2 regions of the Methylobacillus flagellatus KT genome follow, and region 2 is predicted to be linked to the other one. Evidence: predicted binding sites of a transcription regulator. Region 2 holds the regulator's gene; the other holds the start of a gene.
What was found. The regulator FliA, encoded in region 2, starts transcription of late flagellar genes. The targets are predictions, from matches to a motif close to CTAAAGTTNNCNNAAANNNTGCCGATANNA.

Region 1: a site for FliA is predicted at 1,486-1,515, ahead of MFLA_RS05390 (YjfB family protein). Genes of this name have one in related genera too.

What each region holds. Positions count from the first base shown of each region.
Region 1 covers NC_007947.1:1,098,182-1,101,571, forward strand. The annotation lists gene MFLA_RS05380 (putative bifunctional diguanylate cyclase/phosphodiesterase) at 1-788, shown strand, start outside; gene MFLA_RS05385 (PepSY domain-containing protein) at 862-1,389, shown strand; gene MFLA_RS05390 (YjfB family protein) at 1,545-1,739, shown strand; gene MFLA_RS05395 (hypothetical protein) at 1,867-2,322, opposite strand; gene MFLA_RS05400 (sigma 54-interacting transcriptional regulator) at 2,554-3,390, opposite strand, start outside.
Region 2 covers NC_007947.1:2,086,067-2,089,456, reverse strand. The annotation lists gene motD (flagellar motor protein MotD) at 1-57, opposite strand, end outside; gene MFLA_RS09955 (flagellar motor protein) at 70-810, opposite strand; gene MFLA_RS09950 (RNA polymerase sigma factor FliA) at 792-1,526, opposite strand; gene MFLA_RS09945 (MinD/ParA family ATP-binding protein) at 1,540-2,250, opposite strand; gene flhF (flagellar biosynthesis protein FlhF) at 2,147-3,390, opposite strand, start outside.

The sequences.
Region 1 (3,390 bases), 990 kb from region 2:
TCGAAACCGAATTGCGCGTCGCGCTGGAAGAAAAACAGTTCGAGCTTTACTATCAGCCGCAGTTCAGTCTGCCGGATTGCAAGCTGGTGGGGGTGGAGGCTTTGATCCGCTGGCATCATCCACAGCGTGGTCTATTGTGCCCAAGTAGCTTTATTCCGGTTGCCGAGGAGACTGGCCTCATCGTGCGCATCGGGGAGTGGGTATTGCGCGAGGCTTGCAGGCAGGCCATGGAGTGGAAGGCGTTGGGAGTGCCACTGCGCATGAGCGTCAACCTCTCGGGGCGCCAGTTCCGCCAAGAGAACCTGGTACAGACCATGACCAAGATCATTGAGCGAACTGGCATGGATAGCAGCCTGCTCGAATTGGAAATTACCGAAACCGTCCTGATGGAAGACGCGGAAGCGACCACTACTCGCCTGGCAGACCTCAAGGCCATGGGCATGCATCTTGCCATCGATGATTTCGGCACAGGTTATTCATCCATGGCATATCTCAAGCGTTTTCCCGTCAGCCGGCTTAAGATAGACCGCAGCTTTATCCGGGATATCCCCAATGATCCCGACGATGTCGCGATTACCACGGCCACTATCCAGATGGCGCACAGCCTGAAGCTTGAGGTCGTGGCAGAAGGCGTGGAGACCAAAGCACAGTTGCAATTCCTGCGGGAGCAGGGAAGCGATATGGTGCAAGGCTATTTATTCAGTCGTCCAGTGAGCGCACGGGAGATGGCAGAGCTTGTCATCACTGGCAAGGGGCATCAGGAAAATGATTTTATCCTGGAGCAATAAGGAATTTGTCCTGAATGCTAATTGTTCGTTTATAATCGCAACATTAGGTTGAATAATGATTATATGGAGATAAATGGTGGGAAAAACCTTAGTTGTGCTTAGTACTTTTGCATTGGCGATATCCAGCAGCTTGGCGATTGCTGATCATCACTTTCCCAAAGGAAAGGTCAGCTTGGAAACCTGCCTGGAAGCGGCGCTCAAGGCTAAACCAGGAACAGTGGTCAAGGTAGAGTACAAGCTGGAAGGCGAGACACCAGTTTATGAATTTGATATTGAGTCTAGCGATAGTACCGCTTGGGATGTAGAATGCGACGCTAATACAGGCAAGATCGTGGAAATAGAGCAAGAGGTCGACTCCGCAGACCATCCTCTGTTCAAGGCCAAACAGAAGGTAAGCGAAGCCGAGGCACGCAAGACAGCCCTTGCTGCGCATCCCGGTGAAATTGTCGAGGTTGAATACGAAATTGAAGAGAATGGCGCAGCCTCCTACGAGTTCGACATCAAGACCAAGGATGGCAAGGAATTCAAGGTCGAAGTGGATGCCTCTACTGGTAAAATCGTTGAAGCCAATCAAGAGTTTTACCAGATTGGCAAGGAATGATAGCTTTTTGACTGGACGGACAGTCGACAACGCTCCTTCGGGGGCGTTTTTTTTCGCCACTGCCATGAGAAATGCGATGATCAAGTGAGCAGAAGCCTTAACTTGAGCCCAAACCTGCCGTTAATGCATATATTATCGTCAAAATGGAAATCAACATGGATGTGAGTGCAATTGCGAGTGTTGCCTCCGATCTTTCAGCTACGCGCTTGCAGCAGGAAGTGGGGACGACGGTACTGAAAAAAGCCCTGGATATCAGCTCAGCCAATGCGTTGGCATTGCTGGAGGCGCTACCAGCTCCCTCCGCCAATCTGCCGGCACATCTAGGACAGAATGTGAATACGGTGGCTTGAAATATCCATATCAATATCAGGAAAAAATAAAGCCCTGCTTTGCAGGGCTTTATTTTTGAAGAAAAAAAGCAGACCTTCTCGGGGAGGATAAAGGCCTGCTATGAGGAGCTTGGAGATTCAATATACGTTAGGCATTCACCAGTCGGCCACTCTTGAGCTTGACACTGTCCCCTACAGAATAGTGGGGCATGTTGTACTGGGTAAAAGTATACAAGTGCCCATCGCTCATTCTGACTTTGATGATGTAGGTTGCGCCTTCCGCTGTTTTATCATTGATGTGGTAAGCATCGCTATTATTCGTATGAGAAGTAAAAGAGCGAATCGATATGATAGTGCCACACTCCAGGCAAGTATGAGTCGATTCGTTCTTACCCGCTTCGTTAGTGTCTTGTGTCAGTATATTGCTGATCACCATGGCGGCATTGGGATCGGTAATTAATTCCTGAGCAAGGTCGGGGCGATAGGTATGCGCCACAGGAATCAGGCCAGTCATCGCGGCGCTCCCTACCAAGCTGAATATCGTCATGGCGGTTGCTGCAACCAAGACCATGGGGTGCGTTTTTTTTGTATTGGATCCCATCATATGTTTAGTATCTCCGACTCATGATTTTCGTTTGGAGTATGCAGCCGAAAAATTCAATTAATCTATAGCGAAGAGTGTGCCAACATTAATAAATCTATATTTATCATTGGGTTAATTGAATTTGGAGCGAGCGGGCCCTTCTGTTTCATGTCTCAAAATTGAGACGTATTGCGTGCATGATGAGTTAACTTGTTGAAAATCAATGGGTAATTCCGTCTCTCAGAGGAGACATTAATGTGCGGTATTGTCGTTCTTGAACAACGCCGGCGTGAGCTGGTGGCGTTGCAATAGCTTGTAAAACTCGGTGCGATTGCGTTGCGCCAGGCGGGCAGCTTGTGTAACGCCTCCATTCGTGGCCTTGAGCAGCTTGATCAGGTAGTCGCGCTCAAAATTCTTCCGTGCAACTTCAAACGGTACAATGCCGCCGATGTTTTCTTGCAATGCTTTTTGTACCAAAGTGGCCGGGATTAAGGGTGTGGTGCAGAGCACTACGGTTTGTTCGACGATATTCTGCAACTGGCGGACGTTGCCAGGCCATGGCGCAGTGATCAACAGCTCCAAGGCTTCGGGGGCAAAGCCGTTGAGTTTTTTACGGTACTTGGTGGCCAGTTCGTTGAGAAAGTTATTGGCCAATAGGGAAATATCTTCACGACGTGCAGCCAGGGGAGGAATTTCAAGTCCGACAACATTGATGCGATAGTACAGGTCTTCGCGGAACCGTCCGGCTTTCATCTCCTCTGCCAGGTTGCGGTGAGTCGCAGAAATCACACGCACATCAATGTTGATGCTGGTATTGGACCCGACGGGACGGATGGCGCGCTCCTGCAGGGCTCTAAGCAGTTTTACCTGCAATGGCAGCGGCATGTCGCCGATTTCGTCCAGGAACAGGGTGCCGCCGTCAGCCGTCTGGAACAGCCCTTTGTGATCGCGCAAGGCGCCGGTGAATGCCCCTTTGCTATGACCGAATAGTTCAGACTCAAGCAGGGCTTCTGGAATGGCACCGCAATTGATGGCGATAAAAGGCTTGTCCCGGCGAGGACTGGCCTGATGGATGGCGCGTGCCAGCAA
Region 2 (3,390 bases):
GACCAGCCAACGGTCATTGTTGTCTGGCTCATCCTCAAATTTTCTTCTTCTTCCCATATCCACCCAGATTCAGCGTAAGTAAGCATTCAAGCGTTCTTCGATAATCTTGTGATTCTCGCCATTTGCGATCCCCACCACGCCTTCGACCACCATTTCACGCCGGGTGGTCTGCAATTGCACGAGTGCCTTGAGCTTATTGGCGATCGGCAGGAAGAGCAGGTTGGCAAAACCTACGCCGTAAATAGTCGCCACAAAGGCAATTGCGATGCCGCTGCCCAGCTTGCCTGGGTCGGAAAGGTTCTCCATGACATGGATCAGGCCGAGCACAGCACCCAGGATGCCAATCGTTGGAGCATAGCCGCCAGCGGCTTCCCATATCTTGACCGCATTGCGCTGCGCTGCCTCATAGCGGTTGATATCCACGTTGCAGATATCGCGGATCTTTTCGGGAGGCGTTCCATCGATCACCAGGCGCAATGCCGTTTTCACGAAGGGATCCTGTTCCGAGTACATATGGTTCTCCAGCAGCAGGATGCCGTCCTTGCGCGCAATTTGGCTCCAGCTGGTGATACGGCGCGCCAGTTTTTCCCTGTCGTCCTGCGGGGGAAACACGACCCATTGCAATAACCTTATCCCCTGGATGAAAAATACGGGTCGGGTCTGCAACAGCACGGCACCTATGGTACCGAACAGTACGATCATGAATGCGGCAGGCTGAATGAGGGAACTGAACTTCCCTCCCTCAAGCGCCTGCCCTATCAGGATGCCGGCGAGGGCAAGGAGTATGCCGCCTAGACTGCTCCAGTCCACAATTTCTCTTTCAGTTTGGCGCGCAGCCGCGCGACGGCCTGGGTGTGCAATTGGCAAACCCGGGATTCGGATACGCTCATGATGGCGCCGATGTCTTTGAGGTTCATTTCCTGCTCGTAGTAGAGGCCCATGAGGATTTTTTCGCGCTCAGGCAACGCTTCTATGGCTTCGATCAACGCTTCCCGGAAGTCACTGGAAAGTAGGGCCTTCAGCGGGTCTCCCGAATCATCGGATTGATAGCGGTCGAGGAAGTGGTCTCCACTGTCCTGTTCACTGAAATCTTCGTAGTAGATGAGCTGGTGCCCACTGCAGTCGTCCAGCATCCCCTGGAAATCATCCATGGACAGGTTGAGTTCTCGGGCAAGCTCGCCTTCGGTGGGAGGCCGACCGAGTTTCTGTTCCAGCAGGTGCACGGCGCTTTCCACATCGCGCATATTCTTGCGCACGCTGCGTGGAAGCCAGTCGGCCCGGCGCAGTTCATCAATCATGGAGCCACGGATACGCTGGGCCGCATAGGTCTCGAATTGCGCGCCATGGTTATCTTCATAGCGATTGCTGGCATCGAGCAGTCCCATCATGCCAGCCTGTATCAAGTCATCGATGTCGACACTGGCAGGCAGCTTGGCCTTGAGCTGGTACGCAATCTTTTTGACCAGGCTTGCATGCTGCTTCAGCAGTTCTTCCTTCGGGCTGGTTTTTCCATGCAAGGTATACATCACTTGGGTCCTCTTAGCTGAGCGACGTTTCCAATAAACCATGATTATGGTCTATTTTGCCTGCTAATGCCTTAAATGCTGCCGCAGCCTTGGTCTTGGGAAAGGCTTCGATGACATTGCGCCCAAGTTTTGCTGCGATATTCAGATGCTCATCTGACGGGATGAGGCCAGCAAAGTCGAGCTTGATATCAAGATGCCGGTGCGCGACCGCGGCGATATTATTGAACACCACATGGGCCTGCGCCTCACTTGCATGCGACACCACAATATCCAGGGTACGCCTGCCTACCTGGCTGCATAGCCGCTTGATCAAGGTATAGGCCTGGGTAATGGAACCGGTATCCCGCGTCATGTGTATCAGTATCTCCCCATGGTGTAGTACGTCCAGCGGCATGGTGTCTTCAACGGTGAGCGCAGCATCCACCAGTACGATGTCGTGCTGACCTGCCATGGTCAAGAATAAACGCTCGAGTTGCTGCTTGATGTTGTCTTGTTGCAGAAAGCGGCTGGCAGTATTGCCTGGCAGTAATTTTGCAACAGAATAACCACGGCTGTCATCGGTGATTAACGGCTGGAGCAGTTCTGGGCGCAGCAGGGCCTCCAGTAATGTGGCTTGGTTGCTATCTATGCCGTAGTGCCTCGCCTCGTGCACCGGGGTGCTGGTTGCCTCGACGACCAGCACTGTATTGCCCTGCCGATGCAGCGGAGCGGCAAGATTGGTCATGAAGCGCGTATGTTCGGGTTTTCCAGCTGCCGACAGGACGGAGATGATTCTTGGCTTGGGGCCCGCCATCAGGCGGCGCAAGCCGGCCGCTTGGTCTTTGTACTGATGATTCATGCGGCGCCTCCAGGATTCTGCCACTGGTAGCGACATTCGCCATCAGGAAGGGCATTTCGGCCTCGCGAAACTGGAATTGCTCCGCTTTTTGGCGTGTCATCTTGAAGGCATGGTGTGCGAGGAAGTGATTGTTGGCGAGATGGATATCTTCCGGCACGCGTTGACCATTCGCGACGTAATATAGCTTGAGGCGTTCTCGGATGATGATATCGAGGACGCTGCCGATCGATGCGGCCTCGTCCAGTTTGGTGATGATACCGCCATCCAGGCCGTAGCGTTTGTATACGTCCATGACGTCGACCAGGGTTTCGCCAGAGCTGGTGGCGTTCATGCACAGGATCTTTTTGATGGGCAGGCCTGTCTTGGACAGCATGGCAATTTGCTCCGCCACCATACGGTCACGTTGGCTGACGCCGACCGTGTCGATCAGGATGGTGTGCTTGCCCTTGAGTTCGTTCAGGGCAATGCGTAGGTCGGCTTCGTCCTTGACGGCATGCACCATGACGCCGAGGATCTTGCCGTAGATCCGCAGTTGCTCGTGCCCGCCAATGCGGTAGGAGTCGGTCGTGATGAGGGCTAGCTTGCGCGGACCGTGCTTCATCACGAAGCGGGCTGCCAGCTTGGCCGTCGTCGTGGTCTTGCCGACGCCAGTCGGGCCGACCAAGGCATATATGCCGCCCTGGTCCAGAATCTGCTGCTCGTCGCTAATGGTGTGGATATTGTTGCTGATCACATTCTGCAGCCATTTCATGGCATTTGTTTCGCTGTGGTCAGCAGGGACCTTCTCCGCGATCTGGCGCGCGAGCCCGGCACTGAATCCTGCCGAGATCATCTTGCCGAGTATATTGGACTTGACCGGATCGCGCTGCTGGATGTTGGCCCAGGTGATTTCCGTCAGCTGTGACTCGATGGCGCCGCGCATGGAGCGCAGCTCTTGCATCATATGAGCTAATTCGCGCTGGGCCAGGCGGTCCTGCCCGGGCTGTTCGCTCCCTGCGTGCTCTCTGCTTCTGACCAAGGGCTTGG